Regions from separate parts of the Allobosea sp. BIWAKO-01 genome, predicted to be linked through region 2. Evidence: riboswitches for the same ligand, from Rfam matches in the RefSeq annotation. Region 2 holds a riboswitch; each other region holds the start of a gene.
The links. Region 2 has a riboswitch for cobalamin ahead of metE (5-methyltetrahydropteroyltriglutamate--homocysteine S-methyltransferase). Riboswitches for the same ligand answer to the same signal wherever they lie in the genome.
Positions count from the first base shown of each region.

Region 1 (7,488 bases), 650 kb from region 2:
CGATCAGCGCCGGAGCGCTGGTTCGGATGCAGATATCGACCTGCAAGGTATCGAGGCCCATGTCGAAGAGGAGGCCCTCGCGATCCTGCTCGCGCAGCGCGTCGCCGTCGGGGCCGAGTTCGGTCAAGGCCGTGCGCCGGTTCATCGCGCAGGCGGTCTGCGGCAGGCAGAGCGCGATACGGTGGTTCCAGCCCTGGCCGGTCGCGGATTCTGACGCGAAGGGCGTCACGCCGGTCAGGTCGCCGAAGCCAATGCCGCCGCGCGCAGTCGTGGCCGCAAGGAGATGAGTCTTATCAGTATGCTCAACAGGTTCGTTCGAATCGCGCATGAACTCGGCAATGGCGCCAAAGGTACCGAGATTCCACTGGGAGGCGGGGTCGGCGAGATGGGCGCGCAGGAGCGCGCGAATGTCGTCAGGGGCTGTCATGTCACGACTGTTCCGATGTGAGGCGCCGCCAGGGCAGCAGGTATGGTGCGCCGACTTCCGAGCCGCGGGCCGCGGTGATGCCGAAGACAGCAGCAAGATTGGCGTCGTTGAGGACGGTTGCGGGAGAACCATCGGCAATGAGCCTGCCGCGATCGAGCAGGATGAGACGATCGCAGAAACGCGCGGCCAGGGTCAGGTCATGCAGGATGACCGCCACGCCGGTGCCGCCGGCAGCGGTCCGGCGCAGAAGCTCCATGACTTCGAGCTGGTGCAGCGGGTCGAGCGCGGCGAGAGGTTCGTCGGCGAGCAGGATCGACGCCTCGACGGCGAGCGCGCGGGCCAGCAGCACGCGCATGCGCTCTCCGCCCGAGAGGGTCTCGACTGTCCTGTCGGCAAACGCGGTGGCGTCGGCCGCTGCCATGGCGCGCGCAACTGCGGCGCGATCGGCCTCGTTCTCCCCGGCAAAGGGCCGGCGATGCGGCAGTCGGCCAAGTCCGACAAGGGCCTGTGCGCGCATCGACCAGTGCACTGCGCCACCTTGCGCAAGGAAGGCGATGCGCCGCGCCAGTTCCTTGCGCCCGAGGCTCCGAACCGACAAACCATCATAGCGCACCTCGCCGGAATCGGGCGCAACGAGATCGGTGAGCACGCGCAGCAAGGTCGTCTTGCCGGCGCCGTTGGGGCCGATCAGCCCGACCATTTCGCCTGCCGAGAGCGCGATATCGATATCGCGCAGGATCGGCTTCCCACCGAGCGCGAGCGAGATCCCCGAGGCTTCGATCTTCATCAGACGTCCCGCCGCAGGCGATGGATCAGGTGGAACAGGAAGGGTGCTCCGATCAGCGCGGTGACCACGCCGAGCTTCAGCTCGGGTCGGATCGGGGCGAGGCGCAGCGCGGTATCGGCGGCGAGCGTCAGGATTGCTCCGCCGAAGCCGCTGACGAGCAGCAGCCGGCCCGGCCGGTTGCCGACCAGCGGACGCAGCAGATGCGGCACGACGAGGCCGACGAAGCCGATCGCACCGGTGACCGCGACCGCGCTGCCGACGGCGAGCGCGGCTCCGCCGATCAGCCGGGCGCGCAGCCAGGTCAGGTCGAAGCCGAGGCTCTTAGCCGTGTCCTCGCCGAGGGTGAGGGCGTCGAGGGCAGGCGCCGTCGAAAGCAGCAGCAGCCAGCCGAGGAGCATCGGTGGCAGCACGAGCCAGACATGGAGCAGGCTGCGGTCCGCGAGCGAGCCCATCAGCCAGAATACGATTTCCAGTGCGGCGTAGGGATTTGGCGCGAGGTTGAGCGCAAGCGCGGTCATCGCACCGGCGAAGCTGTTGATCGCGACACCGGCGAGGATCAGCGTCATCGTTCCGGCGCCGCGCCCCAGGAAGGCGTAGAGCAGAAGCGTCGCCATTGCGGCGCCGGCCATGCCGCCCAAGGGGAGGGCGAGCGCCATCGTCGCTGACAAGCCGCTGTAAAAGACCACGACTGCGCCGAAGGCGGCGGCGCTCGAAATTCCGAGGATTCCGGGTTCGGCAAGGGGATTGCGCAGCAGGCCCTGCATGGCGGCGCCCGCAAGCCCGAGACTGAAACCGACAAGCGCGCCGAGCAGCGCGCGCGGCAGGCGGAGTTCGACAAGGACGAGCGCCGGCAGGGTCTTCCGCCCGGCAAGGGCGTCGGCGAGGGCGGCCTTGATGTCGAGCGGAGCATAACCCACGGCCATCGAAACGAGCATCATGGCCAGCATCAACAGGGCCAGCACGAGAATGAGCCGCGCCAGCTTCGGCGTCGTAGCCCGCAACCTGTCCTGAACCGCCAGTGTCATGAGCGCGATCCTTGCCTGCGGGAGGCGGCAAGCAACTCGATCGCATCGAGCACGGCCGGTCCGGCGCAGGTCCAGAGTTTCGAGGGGAGGGCGACGAGCCTGACCCGCTCGCCGAGCTTCGCCAGGAGCGGATGATGAAGGATCTCATGGGCGAGCGAGGGCGGCCCGCCCGGCGTGGTGTTGAGGATCAGCATGTCGGCCTGCCCGAGTGCGACCGTCTCCAGCGCGATCTGGCCGTAGTTGTCGACGCCGAGTTCGGCGGCGAGATTGGTCAGGCCGGCGCGGGTCAGGATCTCGTCCACCAGGGAGCCGCGCCCGACCGTGAAGCCGTTCGGCCGTAGGACCAGCGCCCTGGGATGGCCGGCGATTGGGCTCGCCGCGAGTGCCTCGAGGCGTTGGTCTATCGCAGCGATCAGGGCCGCGCCGCGTTCCGCCTCGCCGAGCAGGGCCGCCATCTCGGCGATCTGGGCACGCATTTCAGCGAGATTGCGCGGCACCCCGAACTCGCGGACCGGTACGCCCGCCTTCTTCAGCAACGCGACGGTGCTGCGCGTCGTATAGGCGCCGGCGATGATCAGGTCCGGCTTGTAGCTCAGCACCTCCTCCACGAGGCCGTGATTGGCCGGAATGGTCCTGGCAATCTCGGCCATGTTGGCGTTGCGCGGGTCCTGCGAGAGCCAGGTGATCGAGGCGATGCGGTCGCGCTCGGCGAGCCGAAGCACCAGTTCGTCCGTGCACATGTTCAGCGAGACGATGCGGGATGGCTTGGCCGGCGTTTCGGCGGCCGTCAGGCCGCCGAAACCGAGAAAGAGGCCAAGCGCCAGAACGGCGCTGCCGGTCATCGCACGGGCCGCCCAACGCCTCACAGCGTTACCTTCAGACCGCCATAAGCGCTCAGACCCGGCACCAAGAAGCCGACCGGGTTCTCGTAGCGCTTGTCCAGCAGGTTATCGATGCGACCGAAGACACTGAGCCTGTCCGTCGCCTGGTACTCGGCGGCGAGATTGACGATGGCCGCACCCGGCGCCCGCATGCGCGAGATCGAGAAGTCACGGTTTCCGTCGACGCGCTCACCCACATAGATCAGCGTCGCCGAAAGGGTGAGCTTGTCAACCGGAGTCCAGCTCGCCGTCACGCTGGCCTTGTGACGGGGACGGCGCAGCAGTTCCTGCCGGGCGATGTCGTCCTTGGCGATGGTGAAGGTGTAGTCGGCCCGCACCTTGAACTGCGGCGAGATTTCGAGCGCGGCAAAGGCTTCGACACCCTTGGTCGTGGCCTTGCCGATATTGGCATAGGAGTCCCGCGCCACGTTGGTGACGATCAGGTTCTCGATGTCGTTGTGGAAATAGGTGGCGCCGAAACGGACCTTGTCGGCGAGCAAGGGCTGCTCGAAGCCGAGATCCCAACCGCGGCTTTCCTCCGGCTTCAGGTTGGGATTGCCGAAGAAGTTGGAGGCCGGGCGAAAATCGCTGAAGCGCTCGCTCAACGTCGGCGCCTTGAACCCCGTGCCGTAGCTTGCCTTCAGCTTGGTTTCGGTCCCCGGCACGATATAGGCCGGCGCGAAGCGATACGTCGTGTGGCCGCCGAAGGTCTCGTCATCGTCGTAGCGGATATTCGAGACCATGAAGAGCCGGTCGCCGAAATTCGACTGCAGTTCGGCAAAGGCGCCCGTATTGCCGTTGGATGCCGTGAGCGCGCGGGTTTCCAGCCGTTCGCGCTCATATTGCAGGCCCATCACCAGGGTTTGCCCCTTCATCAGCTCCAGGTCGCCGCGCCAGTCGACCTTGGTGCGCTCGCCGAGGTTTTCCGTCGGCAGGCCGAGGATACCAATCGCATTCGGCGTGCGGCCGGTGCGGTCCTGATTGCTGTAGGACAGGCCGAAGCGATTGACGAAGCGCCCACCAAGCGGGTCCCAGACGACCTCTCCGCGGGTGAAGGCCTGCTTGTAGTCCTGGCTGCTGCGGAAGCCGCTGGGCGTGCTCGGAAAGCCGGAATCGCCGGTGAAGAGCAGGTAGCCGTCAGTGTACCGGCCGACCCAGTTCAGCGACAGCGTATCGGACAGCGCGACGCCGAACCGGGCCGAATAGGTCCAGTTGTCGTAGGAATTCGGGTTGCTGCGGCGTCCGGGTGGAACGAGCCCGGGAGGCGTCACCGGGGTCGAATCCGATTTGAAATGGGCGATGCTGAGGGCGTAGTTGAAACGATCATCGCCGCCGCTGAGGCCGACCGCCTGGTTGAAGGTGCCATATGAGCCGGCCTCGGCGCGGGCCGTCAGCTTCGGCGAACCCTCGCCGCGCTTGGTGGTGATCGAGATGACGCCGCCCAGCGCGTTGGCGCCGTAGAGGCCGCTTTGCGGTCCGCGCAGCACTTCGATGCGCTCGATGTCGTCGGTCAGCATCGAGCCGAAATCGAAGGAGCGGTTCGGGGTCGCCGGGTCGTTGGCCTCGATGCCGTCGATCAACACCTTGACGTGGTTGGAGTTGGTGCCGCGGATGAAGACCGAGGTCAGCCCGCCCGGCCCGCCGGTCTGCACGACATTGAGGCCGGGAACGGCGGCCAGCGCCTGCGGCAGGGTCCGGCGTTGCTCGCGCTCGATATCGCCGGCGGTGATGACCGTCACGGAATTGGCGATTTCGCGGGCTGGCGTGGGCCGGGCCGTGGCGCTGACGACGATTTCGTCGAGGGCAATCGATTCGGTGGCTGACTGGGCGCAGGTCTGGCTGGCGGGGAGGGAGCCGGCGGAGACGAGGAGCGGCAGGGCGATGAGAAGCCGGCTGCGCCGGGCAACCTTGGGAGGGCGGATCACGATGGGACCTCGGGCGTTGACGTCAGTGGCACGTCACCGCGAACGCGAGGCCCCACCCGCTGCCCTTAGCCAGCGTGCGGTTCAACAAGCGATCGAAACACCCCGTCCGAACGTGTTCGCGTGTGACCACGGCTGACGGCAGGTCTCCTGGCTCGCGGGTCGGTGCCTTGACGCCGCCTTCCCAGGTCCGAGGGCCCCAGTGGCGTGTGGCGAAAGGCTCGCCGCTTACAGTTGCGGGGGCAGCTACGGCATTGAATGGCGAACCATCCGCACCGCATTCCCTTTTGATCCCCTAAGGGAACCGTCGCCGGCGAGGTAAGGGCGGAATGGCTGCTGCGTCAATGATCGTTGATGCGGGTGTCGCCAGGCGATCGCAGGTCGTCATCCCTCAGGATGCGCCAGCTCGGTCCCTCGAGATCACTGAACTGGCCGGTGCGCATGCACCAGAAGAAGGCAGCCAACCCCAGCAGTCCGAGACCGAGCGCCAGGGGGAACAGGATCACCAGGATATTCATGACGCCACTCCCGTATTCTGCCGCGGCAGGCCGCGACCGGCGCGCAGTGCGTTGAGCGTGACCACCAGCGAAGAGCCCGACATCGCGACGGCTGCGACCAGCGGCGTCGCGAAACCCGCGACGGCAATCGGCACCGCGACGGCATTGTAAAGCACCGCAAACCAGAGGTTTTCCAGCATGAGGTTGCGGGCCCGGCGAGCGATCCGCAGGCTGTCTGCGACCGGCATCAGGCTGTCGCCGATGAAGACGATGTCGGCCGAGGCCTGCGCCAGGTCGGTGGCGCTGATCGGCGAGATCGAGACATGGGCCTTGGCAAGGGCTGGGGCGTCGTTGAGCCCATCCCCGATCATCAGCACCTTGCGCCCCTTGGCGCTGAGCCGATCGAGGGCCTTGAGCTTCTCGTCGGGGCGCAGGCCGGACTCGGCCTCCGTGATGCCGAGGGCCGAGGCGACCGGCGCGACAGCTTCGCTTCGGTCTCCGGAGAGGATGCGGATCTCGAGACCAAGCTCGCGCAGCGCTGCGATGCAGTCGCGTGCCTCCGGCCGGATTTGTTGGTCGACCGCGAAGACGGCGCAGTCATCTCCATGGCGCCAGGCGATCAGGGAGGCGGCTGGATGGTGCGCGGCGACGATGGCGGCTTCGGCCCCGGCCTCGCAATAGGCGACGCTGCCGAGACGGGTCTCGATCCCATCCACGATCGCGCTCAGGCCTGCGCCGTGATTTTCGCTGACATCGCTCGTCGGAACAGGATGGCCGGCGGCACGGGCGATGGCGCGGGCGAGGGGGTGGCGGCTCGCGGCTGCCAATCGGCCGGCGGCCTGCAAGGTTGCGGCGTCGATCTCATCGCCATTGACCAGATCGGGGTCCGGCAAGGTGAGCGTGCCGGTCTTGTCAAAGACAGCGATATCGGCCTCGGCGAGGCGCTCCAGCGCATCACCCTGTTTCAACATGACCTTGCGCTTGAACAGGGCCGAGGCGGCAACGACCTGCACGGCCGGAATCGCCAGCCCCAAGGCGCAGGGGCAGGTGATGATCAGGACGGTGATGGCGATGATCAGCGCTTCGGGCCAGGGCAGGCCGAAGGCGATCCAGCCCAGCAGGGTCGCGAACGCCGTAGCGTGGACGAGAGGGGCGTAGAGCCTCGCGGCCCGATCGGAAAGCTTGACATAGCGGGAGCGGCTTTCGACCGCGCGCGCCATCAGGGCATCGATCTCGTCGAGCAGCGTGCCGCTGGCGGCAGCCTCGACCTTGACGGTCAGCGCTCCGGAGAGGTTCACGGTACCGGCATAGACCTGCGCGCCGGCCATGACGGCATGCGGCAGGGTTTCACCGGTGACGAGGCTCTGGTCGATTTCGGAAGAGCCGGTCTCGATGATGCCATCGACACTGACGCGCTCGCCTGGTTGGATCAGGACACGGTCGCCGGGCACGATGGCCGCGATCGGCGTCACCATCGCCTCGCCATTCGGCATCAGCCGGGTCGCGGTTTCGGCCTTCAACGCAGCAAGATTGCCAGCGAGGTCGCGTGTGCGGCGGCGCATCAGCTGGTCGAGATAGCGCCCGATCAGCAGGAAGAAGATCAGCATCACCGCGCCGTCGAAATAGGCATGCTCGGCGTGGTTCCAGGTCACCACCACCGACATGCCGAGCGCGAGCACGATGCCAAGGGTGATCGGCACGTCCATGTTGACCGCGCCGGCGCGCAGAGCCCGGAGCGCACTCTCGAAGAAGGGGCGGCCGGCATAGGCTGCGGTCGGCAGGGCAATCAGGGCCGAGAGCCAGTGAAAGAAGTCGCGCGTGACCGGATTGATGTCGCTGCTATTGCCCGACCAGACCGAGACGGAGAGCAGCATGATGTTCATCGAGGCGAAGCCGGCGACGCCGAGATAGCGCAGCAGCCGCCTTTCCTCGCTTGTGTCGTCCTCCCG
Region 1 is NZ_BCQA01000001.1:4,590,959-4,598,446, forward strand. It holds gene BIWAKO_RS21455 (DUF6925 family protein) at 1-427, opposite strand, end outside; gene BIWAKO_RS21460 (ABC transporter ATP-binding protein) at 429-1,214, opposite strand; gene BIWAKO_RS21465 (FecCD family ABC transporter permease) at 1,214-2,239, opposite strand; gene BIWAKO_RS21470 (ABC transporter substrate-binding protein) at 2,236-3,081, opposite strand; gene BIWAKO_RS21475 (TonB-dependent receptor plug domain-containing protein) at 3,102-5,045, opposite strand; cobalamin riboswitch at 5,166-5,366, opposite strand; gene ccoS (cbb3-type cytochrome oxidase assembly protein CcoS) at 5,384-5,560, opposite strand; gene BIWAKO_RS21485 (heavy metal translocating P-type ATPase) at 5,557-7,488, opposite strand, start outside.
Region 1: linked by a shared signal. The riboswitch ahead of BIWAKO_RS21475 (TonB-dependent receptor plug domain-containing protein) and the one ahead of metE (5-methyltetrahydropteroyltriglutamate--homocysteine S-methyltransferase) in region 2 are both predicted to bind cobalamin.

Region 2 (7,488 bases):
CATCCGCTTGAGCCGAATGAGCGCAGCCGAGCGCGCAGCCGCTCATCAGATCATGCTGCGCAGTGCCACGCTCGGTCGTGCCAACCGGTGAAGAGGCGCTCGGCGAGCAAAGCGTTATGGCCAACGTGCGATCAAGAGCAATGCTCGCAGCATTGGCACCGGACGCGAGCCCCGTCAGAACCGCCTGGAGCACGAGCAGATAGGCCACGGCGACCGCAACCCAACGGCTCGAACCTACTCTCTGGCGCCACACGGACAAGGGCTGCCCTCCTGACGTTTGGATAGCACTGCTGTTGGCTGCGTCAATTGCTGAGGCGCAAACAAGCGTCGGGCACCTCACGTGAGGCAGCACGGCATGGAGCTGTATGCGCGGTCCCCCTCGCCCACCGCGCAGAGATCCCCGACCTGCCGAGAAGCTGGAGAGGCGATGCCGGCTTGACGGCGACGTCGCGGCGGCATCCTGCGCCGCCGCGACGAGCCTCGGGTGCTCAGCGAGCGGCGGCCCGGACGTACCGAGCGGCTTCGACCATGTTGACGAGGCCGGGCCTGACCTCCTCCCATTTGCGAGTCTTCAGGCCGCAATCGGGGTTGATCCAGAGCTGTTCGTCTGCGAGCTGGAGGCGAGCGAGTTTCATCAGGCTTGTCATCTCGCCCACCTCGGGCACCCGCGGCGAATGGATGTCATAGACGCCGGGACCGATCTCGTTGGGGTAGCGATAGGTCTTGAAGGCGTCGAGCAGTTCCATCTTCGAGCGCGAAGTCTCGATCGAGATCACATCGGCGTCCATCGCTGCGATCGCGTCGATGATGTCGTTGAACTCTGAGTAGCACATATGGGTGTGCACCTGGGTTGCGTCGGTGACGCCCGAAGCACAGAGCCTGAAGCTGCCGACTGCCCAGTCCAGATAGCCCTTCCACTCGCTCTTGCGCAGCGGCAGCCCCTCGCGCAGCGCTGCCTCGTCGATCTGGATCATCGCGGCTCCGGCCTTCTCCAAATCGATGACCTCGTCCCGGATCGCCAGCGCGATCTGGCGGCAGGAGGCACTGCGCGGGATGTCGTCGCGGACGAAGGACCAGTTCAGGATCGTCACAGGCCCAGTCAGCATGCCCTTCATCGGCCTCGTCGTCAGCGACTGCGAATAGGTCCACCAGCCGACTGTCATCGGCTTCGGCCGCGAGACGTCGCCGAACAGGATCGGCGGCCGCACACAGCGCGAGCCGTAGCTCTGGACCCAGCCGTGTTTGGTGAAGGCGAAGCCGGCGAGCTGTTCGCCGAAATACTGCACCATGTCGTTGCGCTCGAACTCGCCATGGACGAGCACGTCGAGGCCGATCTCCTCCTGCCAGCGCACCGTGCGCTCGGTCTCCTCACGCAGGAATTGCTCATAGTCGGCATCGGTGATCAGGCCCTTGGCATGAGCCGAGCGGGCCTTGCGGACCTCGGCTGTCTGCGGGAAGGAGCCGATCGTCGTCGTCGGGAAGGCCGGTAGGTTGAAGCGCTCGCGCTGCAATCTTGCGCGGGCGGCGAAGGGGCTCCCGCGGTCCGTCATGCTGGGCGTCACCGCCGCGACACGCGCAGCCACTGCGGCGTCGTGGACTTTCGGCGAGGCCTTTCGGGCCGCCGCTGCGGCCGCCGAGGCGTCCAGCGCATCCCTGACGCTGTCGCGGCCGCCCGCGAGGGCTTTGCCCAGCACCGAGAGTTCGCCCATCTTCTGCACGGAGAAGGCGAGCCAGCTCTTCAGGTCGGAATCGAGATCGGTTTCGAGATCGAGATCGATCGGCGTGTGCAGCAGCGAGCAGGACGACGCGATCTGGACATGGTCGGTACCGCGCCTGGCGACAACCGGCTCGACGCGGTCGAGCAGCGCCGGCAGGTTGGCCCGCCAGATGTTGCGGCCATCGATCATGCCGAGCTTCAGCACGAGCCCACGCGGCGCCTTGGCCAGCACCTCCTTGAGCTGCGCGGGAGCGCGCACGAGGTCGAGATGAAGGCCGGCGACAGGCAGCGTGACCGCTGTGTCGAGATTGTCGCCGAGAGCACCGAAATAGGTCGTCAGCATCACCTTCAGCTGCGGCAAGGCATGGGCGATGGTGGCGTAGGTCCGGCGCAGGGCGTCACAGGCGGCCTCTTCGAGATCGAGCACGAGACAAGGCTCGTCGATCTGGACCCATTCGGCGCCATTGGCAGAAAGGCGGCGCAGCACATCGATATAGACCGGCAGCAGCTCGCCGAGCAGCGAGAGCGGATCGAGGCTGGCATACTTGCTCTTGCCGAGCTTCAGATAGGTGACCGGTCCAAGCAGGACCGGGCGAGTGTCGTAGCCGAGTGACCTGGCCTCACGGTACTCGTCGACCGCCTTGAGAGAGGAGAGCGCGAAGCGCTGTCCGGTCGCGAATTCCGGCACCATGTAGTGGTAGTTGGTGTCGAACCACTTGGTCATTTCCTGCGCCGGGGCGCCGTGGGAATGTTCGTGGTCGTGGTGGGCATGGCCGCAGGAGGTGTGCGGCTCGGTCTCGCCTTGCGCACCTCGCGCCATGGCGAAATAGGTCGCCAGCCCGACCGGACCGCCCTTCCAGCCATAGATGTCGGGAATCGCGCCGACCATCGCGCTGGTGTCCAGCACCTGATCGTAGAACGAGAAGTCGTTCGACGGGATGACAGTGACGCCGCGCGCCTTCTGGCGGGCCCAGTTGGCGGCGCGCAATGCCGCGGCGGTGTCGAGCAGGTCCTTTTCGGTCGACTTGCCCGACCAATAGCTTTCGAGAGCGGACTTGAGTTCGCGGCGCGGACCAATGCGCGGCGTGCCAAGGGTCGCGACAGGAAGTGAAGATGACATAGGCTTACCCCAAAAGTTGGGGGCAAAGGCCAAAGCGGACGCGTCCAGGATTCCGCCGGCGAAGAGCCTGCGCAATCGCAAAGCGCTCCACCGGGACACCCCGCCCGAGGACGTTCAATTCGTCGAGGCAGGTCTCCTGGCTCACGGGTCATCGCTGCTGTCCGGCCTTCCCGAGACCTTGCCGGCCTCAGTGACACATCTTGGACAGCGGCTCACCGCTTACAGTTGCGGGGGCAGCGCCGGCCTTGCCCAGGTCAATAGCGACCCCGACGCACCGGCTTCCCTCTTAGCTCCGGGCAAACAGACCCGGAGAACCACGACAGCCCAACCTAGGTCCAAATGGCCGCTGCGGTCAATGGAAATATAAAGACATCTTTATGTCTCCATATCATTTTCTACGTCGACTGACGCTACCCCCGACTGCGGGACGTTCCCTGGTTGCGCGCTGACGATGCGGGGCAAGCAGTTCCCTTGAGATTGCTAAAGTAGAATAATTAGAATCTACATCTACTATAAATTGCAGATGTACTTTGCGAGATGAAGTCGCATCAGAAAACACTGTGTTAAATTTACAATTGCGAATCCTATCAACGGAGGACTACATCCACCCGCAAATGGACTGGGGTCTTCCAATGAAGAACAAATCAAAACTATATTTTTCAGCCGCTTTCCTTTTTACAATTCTTCAAAGCACGATTTGTTACTCTCAAGCTATCGCGGATGGCGGCAGTGCGTCACCGGCGTTCACGCTCGACCAGATTACGGTCACGGCGACGCGTGGTGAGAAGCAGGCTCTCGATGTTCCCGGCGTCGTGAACGTCATTTCACGGCAGGAACTCGACGAGCGCATGACGCGCGACATGCAGGACCTCGTGCGCTATCAGCCGGGCGTCAGCGTCAACCGCCTCACCAGCGGCACCGACCCGTTCGGCAACCTCGATGGCTTCACGATCCGCGGGGTCGGCGGCAACCGCGTCCAGATGCAGATCGATGGATCGCGCGTGATCGAACGCATCACCGACGGCAACCGCAACTTCGTCGACATGCCCTTCCTGAAGAGTGTCGAGATCGTGCGTGGGCCAGGCTCGGTGCTCTGGGGCGCCGATGCGCTGGGCGGCATCGTCGCCTATCGTACGCTCGATCCGCAGGACCTGCTGAAGGGCAAGGACAAGCCCTATGCCGTGCGTCTCGATGCCGGTTACGACAGTTTCGACCGCTCCTTCACCAAGACCGGCATCGCAGCCTTCAGGCTCACCCCTGCCCTCGAGGCCATTGTCGGCCTGAGCCAGAAGACAGCGGAGGAGGCCAAACTTGGCCGTGCCCGGGCCGATGGCGGCCGCTGGGGCTGCCCTGTGCCGAGCCTGCGCTATCTCGGCTGCGACACGCTGAACCCGCTCGACAGCACGGTCTGGAACGCCTTCGGCAAGATCGTCTTCTCGCCGACGACTGACCATACGTTCAAGCTGACCGGCGAGTATTTCGACAACAGTTCAAAGGTCAACCAGCTCTGGGACTACAACGTCGTCTCGTCCGGCATTCGCAACGGACCCTACATCCGAGACGAGGTGAAGTCGCGCCAACGCATCGCCTTCGAGCATCAATGGGATGTCGGCTCGAGCTTCCTTGACTCGATCCGCTGGCAGGCATCCTTCTCGCCGCAGAAGCGTGAAGTCACCAATAACCGGTTCCAGACGCAGGCCAATAACCAGGAGCGCTTCACGCGCGGCTTCCTCGACTATTCCGAGCAATTCTCGCAGCTCGACATCCAGGCCAAGTCGAGCTTCGCACTCGGCTCGAGCTTCCACAGGCTGACCTACGGGTTCCAGGGCGACGTCACCAAAACCGATTACGAGCGTCGCGACGACGTCCGGAACATGTCGACCGGCGTCACCACCACGACGATTGCAGGCGGTTTCAACTTCGCCAACGCGACGACGACGCGCTACGATTTCTATCTGCAGGACGAAATCGAGCTGATGAATGGTCGCTGGACGATCACGCCGGGTGTCCGTTACGCCAATTACAAGATCGACCCGAGCATTGGGCCAGGTTACGTCATCGTGCCCGGCAAGGCTCCGCGCGAGATCGACTCGCATAAGCTGATCCCGCAGGTCGGCACGATCTTCAAGCTCGACGAGACCTATTCGCTCTATGCCCGCTACGCCCAGGGCTTCAAGATGCCGACCGCGCAGCAGCTCTATACGTCGCTGCCGATGGGCACCCAGAACCTGATCCCGAATCCCGATCTCAAGCCCGAGAGCGTCACGTCCTACGAGGCCGGCTTCCGAGGTCGCTTCGACAATGGCTGGTTCTCGGTCGGCGTCTTCCATGCCGATTACAAGGACTTCATTCAGAACTTCGCGCCGATCCCCGGTTCGACCGATCTGACTTATCGCAACCTCTCGAGCGTGAAGATTTCCGGTATCGAGGCATCAGCCGAGTGGAAATTCCACGAGCGCTGGCTCGCCAATGTCGCGCTGAGCTACCAGTACGGCACGCAGAAGACCGACGCTGGCGCTTTGACCACGCCCTACAATGCCACCACTCCCCTGACCGCCGTGGCCGGGCTGAAATACCTGATGCCGGAATATGGGCTGGAGGCGGAGGTCATCGGAACCTTCGGAGCCGGCGTCACGCGCGCCAGCGCGCCGACTATCTTCAAGCCGGCAGGGTACACCGTGTTCGATGCCTTCCTGAACTGGAAGCCGACCTCGCACATCACCGTCCGCGGCGGCGTGCAGAACATCTTCGATCGCCGCTATTTCTCGAACGTCTATAATTTCGACAAGGTTCCTGCTTCGGCCGCAGTCGCCGCGACCAATCCGCTCGAACTGCAGACCGCGGCTGGCCGTACCTTCAAGCTCGCAGCCTCAGTCGAGTTCTGAGACGCAACGACTTAGCGCCACCCAATTCGCGACCGCGGCTGCAACGGCTGCGGTCAGTCACGCGACGCTCCGAGCGAGACCCCGGAGCGTCGCATCCTTTCCTTGGAGTCCCCTATGACAAACACCACACATCCCCGCGAACTGCTGAAGCAACCCTCGGCCGAAATCCTGGCAAGCCTGCCCGCCATGGGCCGCGTCATGCTGAGCGCACGCTCCGGCGGCGCGACGCATGAGCGCATGGGCGTAGTCGGCACCGTCACGATCGACGGGACCAAGGCGCGCCTTGAAGGAGAATTCCACGACAGCACGCTCGATCTTTCGGTCGTAACCCGACTGGTCGCCGACCGCACCAGCAAGATGCGCGACCGGGTGCTGCCCCGGCTCGAGTGCCAGGACGCTGCCGGCGAGGTGCTGTTCAGCCTGATCGGGCTCGACGGGTTGGAGCTCTTCGACAAGGCGCTTGCCCTATTCGGCCCCGGCGAGGCCCTGGAGCCGGTCGAGCGCGAGAGCGCTGCCGGCGGCGGATCGCCTGATGTGCCGCAGGATGATCTCGGTGCCGCGACCTTCGCCGCGATCCTGCGCAATGCCGTGCCGGTCTCGATCGATTTCACGAAACCAGGTCTGGCCCAGCATTGGGGAGGTGCGCTGCCGGAGCCGAAGCCGGCCATGGGCTTCGTCAACATCATGCAGGGCGACTTCCACCTTCACTTGCGCGCGGGTGCGGTCGCAGGCTGGCTGCGGCAGGTCGTCGGCTCAGAGGTCGAGCTTGCGGCGCATGATTCCGACGGCCAGCCGTTCGGCCTCGTGCTGCGCGGCCCGGCCGCGGCCTTCGATGGCGTTCCGCTCGGCAACGCCCATGGCTGAGCCCTCCCTCACCGCCGGATCGGTGTCTCTGGCTCATCCGCGCGCGACCTGGCTCTTGCTGGAGACCGGCGAGGCTATTGCCCAGCACGATCTGCTGCGGACGATGGCGCAGAAGCGCGTCGTGCTGCTCGGCGAGAGCCATGACATCGCCGAGATCCATCGCTGGCAGCTCCATGTCACGGCGTTCCTGCACGCGCTGCGGCCGCAGATGGCGGTCGGCTTCGAGATGTTCCCGCGCCGGCTCCAGCCGGTGCTAGACGGCTGGGTCGAGGGCGAGATGGACACCGCGACCTTCCTGGAGCGGTCGGAATGGGCACAGGTCTGGGGTTTCGATCCCGAGCTCTACCTGCCGCTCTTCCATTTCTGCCGACAGCAGCGCGTGCCGATGCTCGCGCTCAACTGCCATCGGCCGCTGGTCACGCGTGTCGGCCAGGTCGGTTGGGATGCAATCCCCGTCGATGAGCGCGATGGCGTGACGCCGGCTGCCCCCGCGACGGAGGGGTACCGGCGCTACCTCGCCGGAATCATGAGCGGTTTTTCCGGGCCAGATCGCCCGCGCGCCATGGAACCGGATCGCTTCGATCGCTTCATTCGAGCCCAGCAGACCTGGGATCGCGCCTTCGCCTGCGGCATCGCCGATCATCTGGCAAGGGCTCAAGACAACCCGCTCGTCGTCGGCATCATCGGGCGCGGCCATCTCGAATACGGCCATGGCACGCCCTATCAGCTCCGCGACCTCGGCATCGATGATCTGGCTGTCCTGCTGCCGACCGACCGTGCCAGCCATGACCAGGAAAGCCTGAAGGGCATTGGCGACGCGATCTTCAGGCTCGACACGCCGGAGCCGCCCTCGCCGCGACGCGGTTCGCCCAGGGCCTCTTCGTGACCAAGATCATCTCGCA
Region 2 is NZ_BCQA01000001.1:5,244,635-5,252,122, reverse strand. It holds gene BIWAKO_RS24575 (hypothetical protein) at 1-208, opposite strand, end outside; gene metE (5-methyltetrahydropteroyltriglutamate--homocysteine S-methyltransferase) at 489-2,837, opposite strand; cobalamin riboswitch at 2,947-3,171, opposite strand; gene BIWAKO_RS24565 (TonB-dependent hemoglobin/transferrin/lactoferrin family receptor) at 3,452-5,722, shown strand; gene BIWAKO_RS24560 (hypothetical protein) at 5,837-6,586, shown strand; gene BIWAKO_RS24555 (ChaN family lipoprotein) at 6,579-7,472, shown strand; gene BIWAKO_RS24550 (ABC transporter ATP-binding protein/permease) at 7,469-7,488, shown strand, end outside.

Region 3 (7,488 bases), 3.8 Mb from region 2:
GCCTCGCCCTCGCGCTGCTGCTTGCCGCCACATTCGCCATCACATGGGCGCTGACCCTGCTCTGCCGCGGCCTCGGCCCGCTTGGCTGGCTACCGCTCGCACTGCTCGCCTCCAGCCTGATCGCACAGCGCAGCCTGCACGAGCATGTCGCGCGCGTCGCCGAAGGGCTGGAGCGGGATGGCCTCGCCGGCGGTCGCGCGGCCGTTTCGATGATTGTCGGCCGCAACCCCGAAACCCTCGACGAAGCCGGGGTTTCCCGCGCGGCGATTGAAAGCCTTGCCGAGAATTTCTCGGACGGGATCGTCGCTCCGGCCCTCTGGCTCGGCGTCGGCGGCCTGCCGGGCGGCGCGCTCTACAAGGCGATCAATACCGCCGATTCGATGATCGGCCACAAGACACCGCGCCATCTCGCTTTCGGCTGGGCGGCGGCGCGTCTCGACGACCTCGTCAACCTTCCCGCCTCTCGTCTCACCGCGCTGCTGCTGACCGCAGCCGCCGCACTCGACCGAAGGTCAGACTCCGCCAATGCGTGGCGAGCTGTCCGACGCGATGCCCGCCATCATCGTTCGCCCAATGCCGGTTGGCCGGAAGCCGCGATGGCGGGTGCGCTCGGCCTCCGGCTGGCGGGGCCTCGCGTTTATGGCGATGTCAGGATCGATGACGGCTGGATGGGGGACGGCCGGGCCGAAGCGGACGCGGCGGATATCCGGCGGGCGCTCGCTCTCTATCGGAGGGCGTGCCTGCTCCTGTGGGGGCTCGCCGTTGCGGGGGCCGTCACCGCGCTCGCCCTCTAGTTCGTCGGACCGGACCTTGCATCGGGACCGACGATCTCAGCCTCTGTGTTTGCGTCGACTTTCCCGAAAGCTGCAATTCACGTTTCGGGTCGATGCGTTAGCCTCAGAATTCGATCCCTGCCTGTGCCTTCACGCCTGCCGCGAAGTGGTGCTTGACCAGCGTCATCTCGGTGACGAGGTCTGCGACGGCGATCAACTCGGGCTTGGCATTGCGGCCGGTGACGACGATGTGCAGATCGGGGCGCCGGCTCGCCAATGTCTCGACCACCTCAGCCAGCGGCAGATAGTCGTAGCGCAGCGCGATATTGAGCTCGTCGAGCACGAGCAGGCGTATCTCCGGATCGTCCATCAACGCCTTCGCCTTGGCGAAGGCGCGCTCGGCAGCCGCGATGTCGCGGGCCTTGTCCTGCGTTTCCCAGGTGAAGCCTTCGCCCATCGTGTGCCAGACGATGCGATCGCCGAAGGCGTCGAGCGCCTTGCGTTCACCCGTCGCCCAGGCGCCCTTGATGAACTGCACCACCCCGACGCGCCAGTCATGGCCGAGAGCCCGCAGAATCAATCCGAAGGCGGCAGTCGACTTGCCCTTGCCTGGTCCCGTATTGACGATCAGGAGTCCCTTTTCGATCGTCTTGGCGGCGACCTCGGCGTCCTGCACCGCCTTGCGTTTTTCCATCTTGGCCTTGTGGCGGGCGGCCTCGTCAGCATCGATCGTCATCGGAACCTCCTGCTCATTTCACCTGCATCGGCAGACCGGCGACCATGAAGATCACCCGGTCGGCCCGCGCCGCAAGCATCTGGTGCAGCCGCCCCGCCTCGTCGCGGAACCGTCGGGCGAGCGCATTCTCAGGCACGATACCGAGCCCGACCTCGTTGGAGACCAGGACCACAGGGCCTCGCGCCGCGACGCAGGCCTCGACCAGTCCTCGGCCTGCAGCCGCCACATCCTGCTCCGCCAGCATCACGTTGGTCAGCCAGAGCGTCAGGCAGTCCACCAGAACGGGTTGCCCCGCGGGAACCGCGCGGATCGCCTCCGCCAGCTCCAGCGGAGCATCGACGGTCATCCACTCCTTCGACCGGCGGGCGCGGTGCTCGACAATCCGGGCGCGCATCTCATCGTCATAGGCCTGCGCCGTGGCGAGATAGATCCATGGCGCCGGCACCATCTCGATCAGGGCCTCGGCATGGCGGCTCTTGCCGGAGCGGGCGCCGCCCAGAACGAGGGTGAGAGGGGAAAGGATCGCTGCCACTGCCAAAATCTCAGCCCAGGGAAGATCAGCCTAAGGAACGGACCTGGCGAGCGCAGCGAAGCAAGCCGGGACCGGCCACAAGAGATCACATCGCTTCACTGCGCTCGCAATCACGATCGCTGCATTGCACAGCACCGTGCAGATGGCTAATGATCATCCCCGACGGTGCCTCTGCAACGAGGTGAAAAGGGAACGCGGTGCGATACCGCGGCTGCCCCCGCAACTGTAAGCGGCGAGTTTCGCGCCATCGGCCACTGGGATTGTCCCGGGAAGGCGGCGAGAGATCCGGACCCGCGAGCCAGGAGACCTGCCGTCAGCGAGTGATGCAATCCAACGGGCTGCCGGCGGGGTGGCCAAGGAGACCGAGATGACGACGAATACGGCTTCGATCACCACCCAGGCCAGCGCTTCCGAGCGCGTCAAGGCTGTCGCAGCTGCCCTGGCACTCGGCGCGGCCCTGATCTTCACCGTCGGCTTCGCCCATTCGACCAGCGTTCACAACGCAGCCCACGACACGCGCCACACCCTCGCCTTTCCCTGCCACTGAGGGAAAGACACCATGGTCAATCGTGTTCTCACGGTCAGTCTTCTGGCCGGGCTTCTTGCTGGGCTTCTGGTCGCAGCACTCCAGCATGTCACCACCACGCCGCTGATCCTCAAGGCGGAAACCTTTGAGACGGCGTTGCGCGCAGCCGAGCTTCAGCACGCCAGCTTCACCGGCGATGCCAGGATCGTCCTTGCCCATGGCGGCGCCGACGCAGCCGACCACGCCGAGTGGAAGCCACAGGATGGCTTGCAGCGCACTGCCTTCACCACCATCGTCACCATTGCGACCGCGATCGGTTTTGCCGCCCTGCTGCTCGGCGGCATGATCGCAGCGGGCGATGCCATCACGGAACGGACCGCACTGATCTGGGCGGCTTGCGGCTTCCTGGCCTTCGGCCTGGTGCCGGCGACCGGGCTCGCGCCGGAACTACCCGGCAGCGCGTCGGCCGAACTTCTCCACCGCCAGGCCTGGTGGATCGCCACGGCGCTCGTCACCGCCGGCGGCCTCTGGGTCTTCCTGCGGGCAGACACGAGCTGGCTGCGGGCGCTTGCCGTGCTTGCCATGCTCGTTCCCCATCTGATCGGCGCACCACATCCTGCCGCCCCGGAGAGCAAGGTCCCGGCCGAAATTGCAGCGCATTTCGCCGCGCTCTCGCTCGCGCTCCAGGCCGCCCTCTGGCTCGCCACCGGCTTTGCCGTCGGCGTGCTCTGGCCCTGGGCGACGCGCCGTGCCGCAGCCCTGGCCAAAGCCTGACGCTGAGCGCGATCCTACGGGATCGCGCCGGAAGCAAAGGAACCGGCCTATGCCCGAAGGCGATGTCACCATTTTCGTCTGCGTCGCCTGCCGGCGCGCGCGGGCGGACCTGCCGGAGGGGTACGACCAGCCCGGACTTGGTTTTGCCGAGGCGCTGCGCGAACGCATTGCGCGCGACGGCGGGACGCTTCCGGTCGAACCCGTCGACTGCCTCGCGGTCTGCAATCGCCCCTGCACCGTCGCCTTAGCGGCCGACGGCAAATGGACCTATCTGATCGGCGATCTCGACGCAGACAGCCATATCGCCGAAATCGTTAACGCAGCTGCGAGCTTTGCAGCCAGCGCAAACGGTATCGTTCCCTGGAAAGAAAGACCCGCTTCGTTCCGCAAAGGCGTGGTCGCGCGCGTACCGCCTCTCCCGGCGCGCCAACAAGGATGAGATCATGAACGCTCCCCAAGCCCGCTCGCTGGGCAAGATCCCCTGCACGATCATCACCGGCTTCCTCGGCGCCGGAAAGACCACACTGGTCCGGCACCTGCTGGAGAATGCCGGGGGCAAGCGCATCGCCGTGCTGGTCAACGAGTTCGGCGATCTCGGCTTCGACGGCTCCTTCATCGCCGGCTGCGGCATTTCCGGCTGCACGGCGGAGGACATCGTCGAACTGCCGAATGGCTGCATCTGCTGCACCGTCGCCGACGACTTCGTGCCGGCGCTGGAAAAGCTGCTCGACCGGCCGAACCCGCCGGAGCACATCCTGATCGAGACGTCGGGGCTTGCCCTGCCGAAGCCGTTGGTCAACGCCTTCAATTGGCCGGCCATCCGGTCACGCGTCACGGTCGATGGCGTCATCGCCGTGGTCGACGGACCGGCGGTGGCGGATGGCCAGTTCGCGGATGATCCGGACGCTCTCGCCGCGCAGGCGGCCCAAGACGCCGCGGTCGGGCACGACAATCCGCTCGAAGAGGTGTTCGAGGACCAGATCCTCTGCGCCGACCTGATCCTGCTCAACAAGAGCGACCTCGTCGATGCAGCCGGCCGCGAACGCGTCAAGGCCGAGATCGCCGCGCATCTGCCGAAGGCGATCAAGATCGTCGAGACGGCTCATGGCAAGGTCGAGCCTGCCTTGATCGTCGGTCTCAACGCGGCTGCCGAGGCCGACCTCGCTGGACGCCCCTCGCATCACGAGAGCGCCGAGGACCACGACCACGACGATTTCGAGAGCCTTGATTTCGCTCTCGCCGCTGCGACCTCCCCCGAGGAGCTGGCGGCCCGCGTTGCCAGGGCAGCTGAAGCCGACGGCGTGCTGCGCCTGAAGGGTTTTGCCGCGATTCCGGGCAAGCCGATGCGGCTCGTCGTCCAGGGCGTCGGCCGCCGGGTCAGCCACCATTACGACCGGGCCTGGACGGCCGGCGAAGCCAAGGATGGTCGGCTCGTGGTGATTGGCCTGAAGGGCTTCGATCGCAAGGCCGTGGAGGCCGCCCTCGCGGGCTGAGCCATGCACCTCCTCCCCTCAAGCGAGATCAGGCTCGACGACGGCGAAGATGCCGTCGATCTCGCCCTGCCGCCGGGGGATGTGCTGGTGCTTTCATTCGCCGACAGCGACCTTTCGGCGCTGGCGGCCGCGGCCGGCGCAAGCGAGCTCGCTGTCAGGCTCGCCTCGCTGCGCCGGCTGAAGCACCCACTCTCCGTCGATTTTCTCGTCGAGAAGACGGTGGCGCATTCGCGCTTCGTGCTGATCCGCTGTCTCGGCGGGCTGGACTACTGGCGTTACGGCATCGAGCAGCTTGCGGAAATCTGCCGACGGGGCGGGATACCGCTCGTCGTGCTGCCCGGCGACGACCGGCCTGATGAGCGGCTGGCCGAGTATGGCACCGTCGAACCGCGTTTCGCTGCGGAGCTCCTCGCCTATTTCCGCGCCGGCGGCGGTGCGGAGAATATGCGCCGGCTACTCGGACGGGTGCATGCGTTCCTTCGCGGTGAAGGCGATGCGTCCGACCTCGCCCCCATCCCTCTGCCCTCGCTCTTCGCCCTTGGCGCGGGCGGTGCTCCGCTGGCATGGCGTGAAGCGCTCTCGCAGTGCCCCGTCGCGAATGCGCTGGTCCCGGTCCTGGTCTATCGCTCCAGCGTCGCCGCCGGGGACACCGCCATGGCGGAGGCAATCGCAGAGACAGTGAGCGCGCGCGGCCATGCCCCGTTGATCCTGGCCCTGACGAGCCTGAAGGACCCGGCAGTCACCGGCGAACTTGCGGCCTTGATCGCCGCACGCAAGCCCGCCGCCATCATCACCACCACTGCGTTCTCGGCCCGCGACAGCGCGGATTTCGTGCTGGATGCCGCCGACTGCCCGATTCTGCAGGCGGTACCGGTCGGCAGTCCGCGCGATGCCTGGGAGGCTTCGCCACGCGGGCTTTCCGGGGCCGATCTCGCCATGCAGGTGGCCCTGCCGGAATTCGACGGGCGGCTGGGCGCTCTTCCCGTCGCCTTCAAGGCGGAGATGACGGACGGACGGACCGGCCTGACGAGCCGCCGGCTGGTTCCTGATCGCGATGGTGTGGCCGCCCTTGCCGATCTCACGTCGGGCTGGATCGCACTGGCCGGCAAACCGGCCGCCGAGCGCAAGCTCGCCCTGGTGATGTCCGACTACCCGGCGCGCGGAGGGCGGGCCGGCTTTGCAGTCGGGCTCGATACCCCAGCCAGTGTCGCGGCCATTTGCGAACTGCTGGCGCAGGCCGGATACGATGTCGCCCCATCCGCGCTGACTGTGATCCCGGACGCGCCAGGGGAGAGCCGGAATGGCCACCTCGCTCACGGTGACGACACGCGTTTGATGCAGGCGTTGACTGAAGGGCCGGCTGAGTTTGCAGTCCCGCTCGCCGAGTATCGCGTCTGGCTCGCAGCGATTCCCGACGCGGCACGCCGGGCACTCGTCACGGCCCATTGCGAACCCGAGGCGGATAGCGCCTGCGACGGCTCGGCCTTCCGTTTCCGTGCGGTCCGCTATGGTCGTCTTACCATTGCGCTGCAGCCCCCGCGCGACACGACGCCCGACCGCAAGGCGCGCTATCACGACCCCGATGCGCCGCCGGGCCATGCCTATCTCGCCTTCTATCTCGGCCTCCGGCGGGTTGCCGATGCCGACGCGCTGATCCATCTCGGTACACATGGCACGACCGAGTGGCTGCCCGGCAAGGCGGTGGCTCTTTCGCCAAGCTGCTGGCCGCGGCTTGCGATTGGCGGCCTGCCGGTGATCTACCCCTATGTCGTCGATGATCCCGGCGAGGCGGCTCCTGCCAAGCGCCGGCTTTCGGCCGTGACGCTCGGCCATCTCCCGCCCGAACTGGTGCATGCCGATGCCTCCGGCGAAGTGGGGCTGCTGCGCGATCTCGTCGAGGAATTTTCGCAAGCGCAGGTCCTCGATCCGCGCCGCGCCGAGATCGTTGCCCGTGAAATCCGCGGGCGAGCCGAAGCAAGCGGGCTGGCGCAAGCCTGCGGTGTCACGCCCGATCTCGACATGGCGAGCGCCTTGACCCAGCTCGACGCGCATCTCTGCGACATCGCCGAACTGCCCTTCCGCGATGGGCTGCATGTCTTCGGGCGGGCTGCGCATGATCCCGCGTCATCCCGCAACGAGCGCGACAACCTGCTGCGCGCGCTGGCCGGGCGGTTCGTTCCGCCCGGCCCTGCCGGCTCGCCGCATCGCGGGCAGAGCGATGTGCTGCCGACCGGCCGCAACCTCTCGACGCTCGATCCGCGCGCGATCCCGACCCGGGCCGCCGCGCGCCTCGGCGTGCGCGCCGCAGCGTCGCTGATCGCACGCCATCTCCAGGATCACGGCGATTATCCACGCCGGATCGTGATGGATCTCTGGGCTTCGCCCACACTGCGCTCCGGCGGCGAGGACATCGCGCATGCGCTTGCCCTGATGGGCGTCGCGCCGCTCTGGGATCACGCTTCAACGCGCGTGACCGGATTTTCCGTGATTCCGCAGGCCAGGCTCGAACACCCGCGCATCGACCTCACCATCCGCATCTCCGGCGCCTTTCGCGACACATTCCCAGGTCAGATCGCGCTGATCGATGCCGCAGCACGTGCCGTAGCGGTGCTCGACGAAGCCGATGAGTGGAACGAGCCTGCTGCAGCCCGCCG
Region 3 is NZ_BCQA01000001.1:1,465,738-1,473,225, forward strand. It holds gene cbiB (adenosylcobinamide-phosphate synthase CbiB) at 1-794, shown strand, start outside; gene cobO (cob(I)yrinic acid a,c-diamide adenosyltransferase) at 898-1,509, opposite strand; gene cobU (bifunctional adenosylcobinamide kinase/adenosylcobinamide-phosphate guanylyltransferase) at 1,523-2,047, opposite strand; cobalamin riboswitch at 2,188-2,370, shown strand; gene BIWAKO_RS06670 (CbtB domain-containing protein) at 2,409-2,588, shown strand; gene BIWAKO_RS06675 (CbtA family protein) at 2,601-3,341, shown strand; gene BIWAKO_RS06680 (DUF1636 family protein) at 3,391-3,780, shown strand; gene cobW (cobalamin biosynthesis protein CobW) at 3,785-4,834, shown strand; gene cobN (cobaltochelatase subunit CobN) at 4,838-7,488, shown strand, end outside.
Region 3: linked by a shared signal. The riboswitch ahead of BIWAKO_RS06670 (CbtB domain-containing protein) and the one ahead of metE (5-methyltetrahydropteroyltriglutamate--homocysteine S-methyltransferase) in region 2 are both predicted to bind cobalamin.